4 regions of the Microbulbifer sp. CNSA002 genome follow, and region 3 is predicted to be linked to each of the others. Evidence: predicted binding sites of a transcription regulator. Region 3 holds the regulator's gene; each other region holds the start of a gene.
The links. Region 3 encodes LexA, which represses DNA repair genes until DNA is damaged. Its sites were predicted from a motif close to ACTGTNTNTANANACAGT; they were not measured.
Positions count from the first base shown of each region.

Region 1: the regulator LexA is predicted to act here: its motif matches at 1,673-1,690, upstream of recA (recombinase RecA).
Region 2: the regulator LexA is predicted to act here: its motif matches at 1,731-1,748, upstream of ACG1BZ_RS13655 (LexA family protein).
Region 4: the regulator LexA is predicted to act here: its motif matches at 1,827-1,844, upstream of uvrD (DNA helicase II).

Region 1 is NZ_CP172449.1:3,884,263-3,887,377, forward strand. Features, by position in the region: gene ACG1BZ_RS17185 (regulatory protein RecX) at 97-582, opposite strand; gene recA (recombinase RecA) at 583-1,617, opposite strand; gene ACG1BZ_RS17195 (CinA family protein) at 1,792-2,304, opposite strand; gene ACG1BZ_RS17200 (family 16 glycosylhydrolase) at 3,014-3,115, shown strand, end outside.
Region 2 is NZ_CP172449.1:3,082,112-3,085,226, reverse strand. Features, by position in the region: gene ACG1BZ_RS13675 (hypothetical protein) at 1-182, shown strand, start outside; gene ACG1BZ_RS13670 (hypothetical protein) at 645-959, shown strand; gene ACG1BZ_RS13665 (XRE family transcriptional regulator) at 1,024-1,308, opposite strand; gene ACG1BZ_RS13660 (hypothetical protein) at 1,465-1,662, shown strand; gene ACG1BZ_RS13655 (LexA family protein) at 1,764-2,153, shown strand; gene ACG1BZ_RS13650 (Y-family DNA polymerase) at 2,153-3,115, shown strand, end outside.
Region 3 is NZ_CP172449.1:3,256,589-3,259,703, forward strand. Features, by position in the region: gene ACG1BZ_RS14475 (TetR/AcrR family transcriptional regulator) at 1-454, opposite strand, end outside; gene ACG1BZ_RS14480 (TIGR00730 family Rossman fold protein) at 739-1,377, opposite strand; gene lexA (transcriptional repressor LexA) at 1,538-2,143, shown strand; gene ACG1BZ_RS14490 (hypothetical protein) at 2,207-2,464, opposite strand; gene ACG1BZ_RS14495 (DUF6586 family protein) at 2,819-3,115, opposite strand, start outside.
Region 4 is NZ_CP172449.1:5,211,954-5,215,068, reverse strand. Features, by position in the region: gene ACG1BZ_RS23100 (multidrug effflux MFS transporter) at 1-766, opposite strand, end outside; gene hexR (transcriptional regulator HexR) at 884-1,690, opposite strand; gene uvrD (DNA helicase II) at 1,878-3,115, shown strand, end outside.

The DNA.
Region 1 (3,115 bases), 630 kb from region 3:
TTCTCGCGCTTATTCTTTTAGTCTCTTTCTGTACCTGAAAATACGGCCGAAATCTATCGACCAGTCATTCAGATAGTAGTCAGAGTATAAGCCCGATTAATTGCCGTCCAGCGCCCAGCTAATCGCATCTGTGGGGAAGCCCCGGTAAGCCAGGTATCGCTGGCGCCGCGCTCGCTCCTTCATCCACTGATCCCGTGGAAGCTCTGCGCTCATAGGGGCCCGGTATTTTCTCTGAAGCATCTCCGCAGCTAACTCAAACCAATCCACTTCCAACTGATCCAGCGCCTGGGCAATTAGTTCACCGCGCACGCCGCGCTGCTGTAGCTCCTGGCGAATACGCATCGGCCCCTGACCGCGCTGGACACGGGAGCGGGCAAAAACTTCGGCAAAGCGTTGATCGGATTGATAGTTGAGTTCGTGTAGGCGCTCAAAAAGCGTGTCGAAATCGGCGCTGGGGAATTTTGCCGCGAGCTTTTGCCTCAATTCATGGCGGGAGTGCTCGCGGCGGGTCAACAGCTCAAGCGCCGCGCTGAAAAGCGCTTGAGCTGGATCAACGGAAAAATCCGCTTTTGAGTACGGCATTTACTCTTCCGGTAATTCCGCAGCCTCTTCAGGGGTCGCAGGCACTAAATCACCGAGCAGCTGCGCACGCAACTGGCCTTCAATCTCGTTGCGAATATCGGGGTTATCGCGCAGGAACTTGGTAGCGTTCGCCTTGCCCTGGCCAATCTTGTCGCCCTTGTAGCTGTACCAAGCCCCCGCTTTATCCACCAGCCCCATCTTCACGCCGTAATCGACGATTTCACCAATCATGTTAATGCCTTCGCCATACATGATCTGGAACTCGGTCTGCTTAAACGGAGGAGCTACCTTGTTCTTAACCACTTTCACTCGGGTTTCGTTACCCACCACCTCATCGCCATCCTTAACGGAACCGATACGACGGATATCCAAGCGCACAGAAGAGTAGAACTTGAGGGCATTACCACCAGTGGTGGTTTCAGGGCTGCCGAACATAACACCGATCTTCATGCGAATCTGGTTAATGAAGATTGCCAGGGTGTTGGTGTTCTTGATATTACCAGTGAGCTTACGCAGAGCCTGGGACATCAAACGAGCCTGCAAGCCCACGTGGGAATCACCCATCTCACCTTCGATCTCAGCGCGCGGGGTCAGGGCCGCAACGGAGTCCACTACCAGCACATCAACGGCACCGGAGCGCACTAGCATATCGGCAACTTCCAGAGCCTGCTCACCGGTATCCGGCTGGGATACGATCAACTCATCGACGTTGACACCCAGTTTTTCAGCATAGATAGGGTCGAGGGCGTGCTCAGCATCTACGAAAGCACAAGTACCACCATTGCGCTGGGCCTCGGCAATCACCTGCAAGGTGAGGGTGGTTTTACCGGAGGATTCTGGTCCATAGATTTCAACGATACGGCCACGCGGCAAGCCGCCTATACCCAGGGCCACATCCAAGCCGAGGGAGCCGGTGGAGATCGCAGGAATACGCTCGCGCTCCTTGTCTCCCATACGCATCACAGTGCCTTTACCGAACTGACGTTCAATCTGAGATAGCGCCGCTTTTAATGCCTTGTCTTTATTGGAATCCATGACCATTCCCGTATTTCTGAGCTGAATTGAGTGGTGGCAAGCTTAACGAAGGATTACTGTATAGGCAACCAGTAATTCCTCATACTGAGTACCAGCTTCAGGCTGAGCGAGCCTCGCTTCAAAAAGAAGTCTGAAGCTGGAGCAAACGAACAAAGATTGACCCGGCGGACAGGTTCAAACCGGGTGCTCACGGACAACCTTTAACATTCCCTTCAGCGCCTCAACGACCGTCTGCGATTGCACCTCTGCCCGGTTACCACTGAACAGAAAACACTTCGCATCAATCTGCACTGGCTCTTGCCCCTCCGCATGGGCCCAGGCGATCCAAACTGTACCTACCGGCTTCTCGGCAGTGCCACCATCAGGCCCTGCGATACCACTGACCGCAACGGCGAGATTGGCATCCATCATCGCCAGAACCCCACAAGCCATCTGCCGGACGACCGGCTCACTCACTGCCCCAAACTGCTTGAGATCATTGCTGTCGACACCCAGAACACCGTTCTTGATACGATTCGCATAGCTCACGATCGATCCATCAAACCAATTCGAAGCACCCGCTATAGAGGTAATAGCCGCCGCAATCGCACCACCGGTGCAAGATTCTGCCGACGTCACACGCCAATCTCTCTTTTCCAGCTCCCCGCCCAACTCTCTGGCAAGCTCAATTATCTCTCTGTATTCCACCGTTTCTTCCTATTCAACCGCTCCTGGGCCACAACCAAATATTACAGCACAGAAGTGGGCTCTTATTCTGGGTGCCGACCTGCAGCAAGCTTACAAATTCCACTTTAAGTAAGCTGCCCCATACCAAATATACAACCGCCTCTCAGTGGTGAAGCCACAACCCCTTCAAAAAATCAATCCACGCCGGCTGCACACCGGCGCCGGCACCAAAAGATAAATCTCACGCTGTCGAAGCGCTCGCAAGCGGCGGCAGCACTCTAGAAAATAAAACTACCTATGGGAGCCAGGCTGCCAATTCTAATTTCCGCCGCCGGCCCACCTTCAAATTAGAATTTAAATTTTAAAAGGGGTCTTAAATCAGCAAATAATTTCAAGCGGGCAATCCAATAAGCAACAGCAAATTTAAAAATAAAAACGTAAACAATGTAAAAACACATTAATACACACTGGCTGATTCTAATTTTAAAGCAGAAAAATTTTGTATATGCGATAAGTTGGACCAGTCTCACGATAAAGGGCCCGGGCTTTCCCTATGCAACAATCGGCTTTTTGTTAGTCTGTTACTGCTGTACTGAATATATAAATATCACAATAAAAAAGCAGATAAATCCCCAAGCCCAACAAGTATTAATCATCGTGGCAGATCACCGCCATTATAAAAATACAATGAAGTTGGCACCCCCATAGATAATTAAAGAAAGACAAAATCATGAATTTAAAAAAATCAGCGATCGCGGCTGCTATTGTAGGCGCCTGTGTGTCCTCACTTGCCAATTCAAAAACTTTGGTCTGGGAAGATAATTTCGACGGC
Region 2 (3,115 bases), 170 kb from region 3:
TTCTCTTGCCCAATGGTGTGTATAGAATTGACTCTCCACCAGAAAGTAAGTTCATCACAGGATCAAGGTGTAGCATACACCTCGAAGATGTAGGCAAAGTGCCCGAGAGCGTAGACCCAGAGCTTGTAGATTTAATTAAGCAAGTAAATGAATTGGATCAAATTAGGCCTTATGCCAAGTAATTGTTTAATAAAACGCGCAAGCGGGGCAAAGTGCTGCGTACTTCGCTTGGCATTATGTCTAAGGAAGTGATTAAGGGAAACTTGAGTAGAATAATTTTTTTCCTTTTGGGGATAATGATTTCATATGGCATTTCAGTTGTCTGGTGGAATGCGTGGATGTATAAAGAGGTAGTTGGTCCAGTTCCTTTCTTGAATTGGATGTTCTCGATTGATGGTGAAGCTTCATATTTTCTAACGGAGCTGGAAATGTTTGCGCACATATTATTCCTGTATTTAATTGGCTATTCCTTTTACTTCTTCGTAATCCTTAAGAAAGGTAGGTAATATATGCCTGTGAAACACATAACAAATTGCTGCATTCGACCACCTACACTCCACTCGCTTTGTACTGTACGCTAAGCTAGCACAATGCGGCTCTATTCCGGTGACGGCTGAGCAAGGCATTAACCAAAAAGATGAAGCATGATTTCTGAGAGAGAAAATACGATTATTGCAGCAGCATTTGAATACTGTATCGAAAAGTGGGACTCGGAATGTCCGACTTTGTTTGGCTTTGAGAAAGAAACGCTGGAATCGATAAACGCCGCTTGGCCACAAAGTATATCGGAGTGCTCATGTGAGTGTGCATTAGCCATAAATAGTTCATTCGGTGAAATCTTGTATGGAGCTTCTGCGCTAAACGTAACTAAGTTCCATTCTATCTTGGGTTTTGAGCGTAATGAGATTGAGGTGTTGTTTAAAGCCCTTCGGTCAGAATTGGAGCGTAAAATTGGTTAACAAGGCCAAGTGGCATTGACTCTCCGGGGCTGGACCTCGCTACGCTCAGTCGCTGTTGGGAGCGTTATCCCAACCTCTTCCAGAGTTGGTATCTACTCTCAATGACCGGATGAATATGCTTGCGAAAATTCTCCGGTAGTTGAGAATAAAGTCGAGCAATAAAAGGTGGGAATGGAATCTGTACAAAGTGGTGCAGATTCTCCGCCCCATACACTTCTGCCAAAGTAATCCCAACCGCCTCACACCATACCGGCAGCAGGTCCGCCGGAATTCTTTGTGCGCCCGTTTCCATTTTCGAAATTTGAGATGACACAAGCCCCTGCTGCCTTGCCAGCTGTGCAATCGTCATCCTCTCCCGTTTCCGTACGTTGCTCAGGAGATCGCCTCGTGATCCGGCCTCAAATATCGAGGTGCGTTTGGCGGCTTGTCGTCATAAGGCAATAAAGATGGCCGGTGTTAGGTGACACAAGATTGAGATAGGGCTAGCAGTTACAAGGAGTTGCGCATGCCTATAAAAGCGCAAGTGGAGCAATTGCAGCGGGTCGCAGGCCTGTGTGTGGCCCTGGAGCGGGTAACAGGCTGCCCTGATTTAGCGGGAATGGATGCCGTGTTAAAGCTGATAGGTGAGGAAGTGAGCACCACTATCCAAGGTGTTATCTATTCGGTTGAGTCAAAAGGAGGTGGCGGCGCCGAGATGGCTTGAGTACAAAAGTACCTGTGAGGCCCTGGAGTCACACTGGCTACTTGTCTTTAGTGGGTGCTCGCTAATACACTGTATAAAGATACAGTATATTGCTAGAGCACATGAAACTTTCCCCTCTATACGGCAGTGGCGTTAGCTGCGGCTTTCCTTCGCCAGCGGATGACCACAAAGAAGCGGCGCTGAGCCTGGATCAACACCTGATTACCAGCCCGGCGGCGACATTCCTTGCCCGCGCTAACGGCGACTCAATGCAGAACCTCGGCATCTTTGACCGGGACCTGCTGGTAGTCGACCGCTCACTAATACCAATCCACGGTGATGTGGTGGTTGTTGCCCTGGATGGACAGTTAACGTGCAAGGTGCTTGACCGCCAGCAGGGCCGACTGCTCTCAGCCAATGACAAATACGCACCGATTCCCATTTGGGAGGGGCAGGAGTTGATTGTTGAGGGGGTGGTAAAGGCTTCCGTTCGGTACCACCGGCCCTGCTGATGTTGGCGTTGGTTGATTGCAACAGCTGCTATGCCAGCTGCGAACAGATATTCCGCCCCGACTTGCGCGGACTCCCGGTGGTAGTCCTTTCCAATAATGATGGTTGCGTGGTGGCTCGCTCGAAAGAGGCCAAGGCGTTAGGTATTCCCGACTTGCAGCCGTTCTTCAAGATTGAGCACCTGCTGCGAAAGTATGGGGTAAAAATCTTTTCGAGTAATTACGCTCTCTATGGCGATATCTCCCATCGGGTAATGACAACGCTGAAGCAGTACAGCCCAGAGGTTGAGGTTTACAGCATCGACGAGATGTTTCTGGATCTACAAGGATTGCAAGAGTGTCTACTGGATTACGGCCAGCAGATCAGGCAAACCCTCTGGCGGGATATACGTATGCCGGTAGGGGTTGGCATCGCCCCGAGTAAAACCCTGGCCAAGCTGGCAAATAGAGCCGCCAAGAAGATCCCCAAGTGTCAGGGCGTCTGTGTCTTGGACTCCCCCGAAAAGTGGCAATGGCTGCAGCGACGCACTGAGGTGGGTGACGTGTGGGGCGTAGGCAGGCGCCTATCAAAGCGACTCGGGCACCTGGGTATCAAGACCGCCTATGACCTGGCACAAGCCAACCCGAAAATTCTACGCAGCCACACGAACGTAAACATTGAGCGCACGATAGAAGAGCTAAATGGCATTAGTTGCATAACCCTGGAAGAGCAGCCGCCAGCCAAGAAGCAGATCTATTGCACGCGCTCATTCGGCGAAAAGCTCACTGACCTCCAGCCGATACTACAGGCGGTCACCTTGTACGCGAGCAGGGCGGCGGAGAAGCTGCGGGCTCAGGATTCCTTGGTGAAGTCCGTCCATGTCTTCCTGCATACCTCACCCCATGAGCCGCACTACTACAGTCGCAGCACCGTAGTGCAAACCCCATACCCCACCGATGATACTCGGCTAATAGTGCAGTTGGTA
Region 3 (3,115 bases):
GGTCCAAGCCCGGTAACGCTTCAGCCAGCAATCCTGCAAAACGACGGTAAGTATCCCCGTATCGAGATACGATAAATCGACGCAAATGCCCCTGGAACTGGGTATAGGCCAATCCTAAAAGACGCATAAATCGCTGTGGATCCTTTCCCTCCAGCCCAAGGCTTCCCAACCCAACTCGATACAGGCATTCGATCAGCTCCTCCACCCCCAGGGGCTGCCCCAGGGCAATACGGCGATCAAGCTCTTCTTCCAGAGCGTTAGTGAAAGGCGTTAAAAAGCGTTCAAATACCGCCTGTATCAATTCTTTCTTGGAGCCGAAATGGTAGTTAACTGCCGCCAGATTAACCCCGGCCGTGCTGGTAATTGTTCTCAATGAGGTTTCAGGAAAACCCCGTTCGGCAAACAGCACTTCCGCTGCATCGAGTATCCGGCTGACCGTATCTATCTGGCTCATAAGTATCAAACCACCATTTAAAACATACGTTTAATCGACGCCAGAGTAGCATATTCTCACTGATCTAGAGCCCGCCAGCTAAGCTCTCCACTCAGCAAGGTACAAGAGTAAAAATAACAGGGAAATGTATGTCAGGCGGTAAGATCAATACTGCAGGAGTTGATCTCCCGCCAACTTGTGCAAGTACGCCACCCCACCAGCCGGCATAGCCTTTTAGTCCGGGGGGTAGCTTTAACAAAAATAACTTTGAAAATTTTTTCGGTATTTTAAGATCACCCGATTAATTATTCTTTCACCTGCATATATTTCATAATCAGGGCCGCAGCCTCCTCCACACTATCAACGATATGAAAAAGGTCTAGATCACTGGCATCGATACAATCGCGCTCTAACACTGTATCTACCAACCAATCGTACAGCCCACTCCAGTAACGCTTACCTACCAACACAATTGGGAAACGCCGCACTTTCTGCGTTTGCACCAAGGTAAGAGCTTCAAACAACTCATCCAACGTGCCGTAGCCACCGGGAAGTCCAACGAATCCAAGTGCGTGTTTTACAAACATAAATTTCCGTACAAAAAAGTATCGGAAGTTCAAACTGATGTCCTGATATGGATTTGCCGCCTGTTCAAAAGGCAGCTCTATGTTTAACCCAATTGATGCGCCGGGCTGCCCGAAAGCCCCTCGGTTACAAGCCTCCATCAGCCCCGGCCCACCACCGGTAATCACGGGGATCCCTTCAGCCGCGAGCAACTCTCCCAACTTTACCCCCTGCTGATATTCAGGACTGTCCTCTGTAAATCTCGCCCCTCCAAACACTGTCACTGCACCACCTAACGCTATCAGCCGCTCTATCCCATCTACCAATTCAGACTGAATACGAAGCACTCTCCAGGCTTCCGGCATTTTTGCATCCAACATTATTTTTCCCTCTTTGTCAGTTCCTTCAACGCTTTCTTCTCTCCTTGCTTTCTCCATCAATGTAGCAGCTCACAAAGACTAAAACCTGAGGATTGCGCGAACAATAAATCTGTATATAATTCCAGCAACTGTATATAAATACAGAAAACTAGGTAAATCTATGACCAATCTCACCGCTCGTCAGTCCCAGGTTCTCGACCTGATCAAGTCCTACCTGGATGAAACAGGCTACCCGCCAACGCGGGCAGAAATTGCCCAGGAGCTCGGCTTCCGCTCACCCAATGCCGCCGAGGAACACCTGAAAGCGCTCGCCAGAAAAGGCGCCATTGAGATGGTTGCCGGCGCTTCCCGAGGCATTCGAATTCCGGATCACCAATCCGGCTTGCCGATTGTGGGTAGAGTAGCTGCAGGGAATCCCATACTCGCAAGCGAACATATTGAAGATTATTGCGACTTGCCCGCGAGCTTCTTCCATCCTCCCGCAGATTATTTGTTGAGGGTGCATGGTATGAGTATGCGAGATGCGGGCATTCTCGATGGAGACTTGCTGGCAGTGCAAAAGACCGAGCAGGTGCGCAATGGCCAAATCGTCGTTGCCCGTATCGATGACGAAGTCACTGTGAAACGCTTTCGCCGCAAGGGAAATCAGGCAACCGTTCAGTTGCTACCTGAAAATGATGACTTTGAGTTAATTCAAGTCGATATGAGAGATAAGAACTTTGTGATTGAGGGATTAGCCGTAGGGGTCATTCGCCAAGCGCCTTAAACCCCTAAAAACGACAACAGCGGCCATTGGCCGCTGTTGATAAAACTCAAACTAACGCTGACGTTAGTGGATAGTATGATTTACCGGCATTAAATCATCTTCTTCCTCGAAGTAACCAGCCTCAAGATCGTCTAGATTTTGTACGGCTTCAATGCCCGCTTCCAACATAGCCCTTGCCACAGCAACCTTGTTCTTGCGCAAAAACTGAAGGCTTTCCGCAGAAAAAGAAATGCTCACCAAAGGGTCCTCTTTGTGGCCAGCACGACGCAAGGCTACATCGCCATTAGCCAGCTCAATTATTTCAAAAGTTTCGGAGGACATTCGCTTTTCCTTCACGGCACAACAGTTTGCGCCCAGTGTACCACAGGCTTGCGATAAGTTTCATTCATCCAATTTGAGGGCTTCTGGCTCCTGACTTTCGAGGCAGTCTATTGCCAGTACGCTATATCAAAGAATTACCTAAACCACTCAAGAGATCACAAGAGAAGAGTGAATTGCTTTGCACGTTGCACCGGTTGCGGGTTATGTCGAGTGGGCCACAACTACTCTATTGTGACTCACTCAAAGGACAGCGGAGTTTCCCGCAGAAGTGCGCCTAATATCAACAACCTTCAAAATTCGCAGAAATATTACGAACCTATTCAGAAGTTCACCGAAGTCGAATATGCGTATTAGTTAACACTCATCCAAGTGAGCGCGCTGCCTCACCACCAATTCATTCAGCGAGCGATGCCACTGAAGCAGCAACTCTTTGGACAAAGGTGCAAACTCGGGCTTGGCAACTTCGTTGTGTAGCGGGATTAAATTAACCTGTTGCTGTTTTTCATCAGCACCCACAGATATTTTCTGCTGCTCTTCCCAGGCGTAAAGCATATGGGATAACCAACTCTGCGGGTCGCCGACCAGGCCGGACAGCTCATTGGCCTCTGCACTAGCCCTACCCTGAACGCCCAGCGCATCAATTATCAACTG
Region 4 (3,115 bases), 2.0 Mb from region 3:
CGCTAACACCGAAGTAATCCATAAACACAAAGGGCGCGGTGGTGATGTAGATAAACATCGAACCGCTGACACAGGCCTGTGCAATCAGGAACCCAATAGCGCGGGGATTGCGCAAAACCTGGCCGTAGCTGCCCACGAGAGACTTTAGCGGCATCATCTGGCGGCGTGCGCGGGTAAAGCGGGAGACAGTCTCCGGTAGCAGCAACTGTACTAGTACGAGCATTGCAAGAGCGTACAGTAACAAAAAGACGAAAATACTTTGCCAGCCGCCTACGGCTAGCAGTGCGGAGCCGATCACCGGGGCGATCAGCGGTGCAATCAGCATGATGGTGCTAATCAGGGAAATAATTTTTGCCGCCTCACGGCCACTGTGTAGGTCGCGCACTATGGCAGCACATATTACTGTGGCAAAGCCGCCGCCAACTGCCTGGCAGAAGCGCAGGATAATCAGTTGGTCTACATGGTCGGTAAACAGGACTAACAGGGAGCTGGCTATATAGATACTGAGGCCGATAGTTCCTACAAGGCGCCGTCCCCAGCGATCTGATAATGGTCCGCCAAATAGTTGTCCGAGGGCAAAGCCCAGCAGAAAACTGGACACTGAGTACTGCATCCGCTCGACTTCTGTATCCAGGGCCGCCGCCATCGCCGGAATGGCCGGCAGGTAGCTGTCGATGGAAAAAGGTGTCAGAGAAACGAGTGCGGCCAGCCACACCACTAGCCAGCGCGGGGCTTTCTCGTCCGGGTTAGAAGCGATGGATGTCATTATGTTGCTCAGGTACAGCCTGGAAGGATCTTCCCGGCAAAGCCCAATTGGCGGGAAATGGCTTTGGTAGAAACGGGCGGGCACATTGTCCCTTGCCCGCTTTGGATATCAGGGAGTTTAGTGCTTGTCTTCCCGCAATGTGTACAGTCCCTGTTTCAGTTTCAACAGGTGCTCCTGTAGCTGAGGACCTTTGCGCTGGGCTACGCCGATAGCGAGGACATCGATTACCACCAGATGGGCGATGCGCGAGGACAGCGGCGTATAGATCTCAATATCCTCTTCTACATCCACTTCCAGTGGGATGCTGGCTTGCTGTGCCACCGGCGAGCCGCTGGGTGCCAAACCAACCACCAGAGCGCCCTGCTCTTTTGCCATGCTCATGGAGCGAAGTAGCGCCTTGGTGCGACCGCTCTGGGAGATAGCTACTACTACATCCCCCGCTTGCATGGACATGGCCGACATATTCTGGATGTGGTGGTCCGAGTGAGCAGCGGTGGCCAATTGCAGGCGGAAGAACTTGTGCTGGGCATCGGCGGCGACGGCACCGGAGGCGCCAAAACCGAAGAATTCCACCCGCTTGGAAGCGGCCATCGCAGTGACAGCGGCCTCGAGGGCACGGTCGTCAATTCTATCGCGGACTTTCAGCAGGGTATCCACCGTGGAGTCGAAAACCTTGCGCTTGTACTCGGCAATGGTATCCGTTTCCGTAACCGCAATCTGGCCGAAGCTGGGGCTGGAAGCCAGCTGCTGCGCCAGGTTCAGCTTGAACTCCTGGAATCCGGAGCAGCCCACGGCGCGACAAAAGCGCACCACGGTAGGTTCACTCACCTGGGCTTCAGTAGCCAGGTCGACGATGCGCATATGAATGATTTCATCGGGGTTGGCGAGAATATACTCCGCCACCTTGCGCTCTGATTTGCGCATGGATGACAGTTGTTCACTGATTCGTTGCGTTACTTCCGCCGGTTTCACAGGACTTCCTTCTCTATGCCAGATGGCGCAGTTTAGCCGCTGTGCCCTCCGCTGGCGAGCGACATTACATTGTCAGGCAGGGCAAAATCCTGTTTATTTACACAGGTCTTGTGCATCAGCTCTGGTACAATCTTCGCCCATGGACGTATCTCAGATTTTAGACCCCCTCAACGACGCCCAGCGCGAAGCAGTAGCTGCCGCGCCCGGCAATCAATTGGTTCTGGCCGGTGCCGGCTCGGGCAAGACCCGGGTGCTGGTACACCGCATCGCCTGGCTGATGCAGGTGGAGGGCGCCTCGCCCTACTCCATTATGGCGGTAACCTTTACCAACAAGGCGGCCCGCGAGATGCGCGCCCGTATCGAAGAGCTGCTGGGGGTGAATACCTTTGGCATGTGGGTGGGCACCTTCCACGGCCTGGCTCACCGCCTGCTCAAGGCTCACTGGCAAGAAGCCAAGTTGCCGCAGAACTTCCAGATCCTGGATTCCGACGACCAGCTACGCCTGATCAAGCGGGTACAGGCAGATCTGGGGCTGGATGATAAAAAGTGGTCACCGCGTGAAACCCAGTGGTGGATTGGCGCGCAGAAAGATGAAGGTCTGCGTCCGCAATATATCAATGCCGGCGCCGATCCCTGGTTGCAGACCATGGTGCGAATCTATTTCGCCTATGAAGAGGCCTGTCAGCGCGGTGGATTGGTGGATTTCGGCGAGCTGCTGCTGCGCGCCCACGAGCTCTGGCTCAATAACGACGCTATTCTGGCCCACTACCGCCGGCGCTTCCCCCATATCCTGGTGGATGAGTTCCAGGATACCAACACGATTCAATATGCCTGGTTGCGCTTACTCGCCGGTGAGCAGTGCCATATCACCGCCGTGGGTGACGATGACCAGTCTATCTACGGTTGGCGCGGTGCCAAGATCGAGAATATCCAGCACTTTTCCACAGACTTACGAGAAGTGCAGACGGTGCGACTGGAGCAGAACTACAGGTCCACCTCCACCATTCTAAATGCGGCAAATGCGGTGATCGCTAATAACAGTGGTCGCCTAGGCAAGGAGTTGTGGACCAAGGGTGAAGAGGGTGAGCCCATCGCCGTCTACGCGGCCTACAACGAACAGGATGAATCGCGCTTTATTGTCGAACGTATCAATGACTGGGTGCGCGACGGTAATCGCCGCGACAGCATCGCCATCCTCTACCGTTCCAATGCCCAATCCCGGGTACTTGAAGAGGGGCTTTTGCGCGAGCAGGTTCCCTACCGTATCTATGGCGGCCAGCGCTTCTACGAGCGCCTGGAAATCAAGAATGCCCTGTCTTATTTACGCCTGATTACCAACCGCGATGATGATACTGCGTTTGAACGGGTAGTGAATAC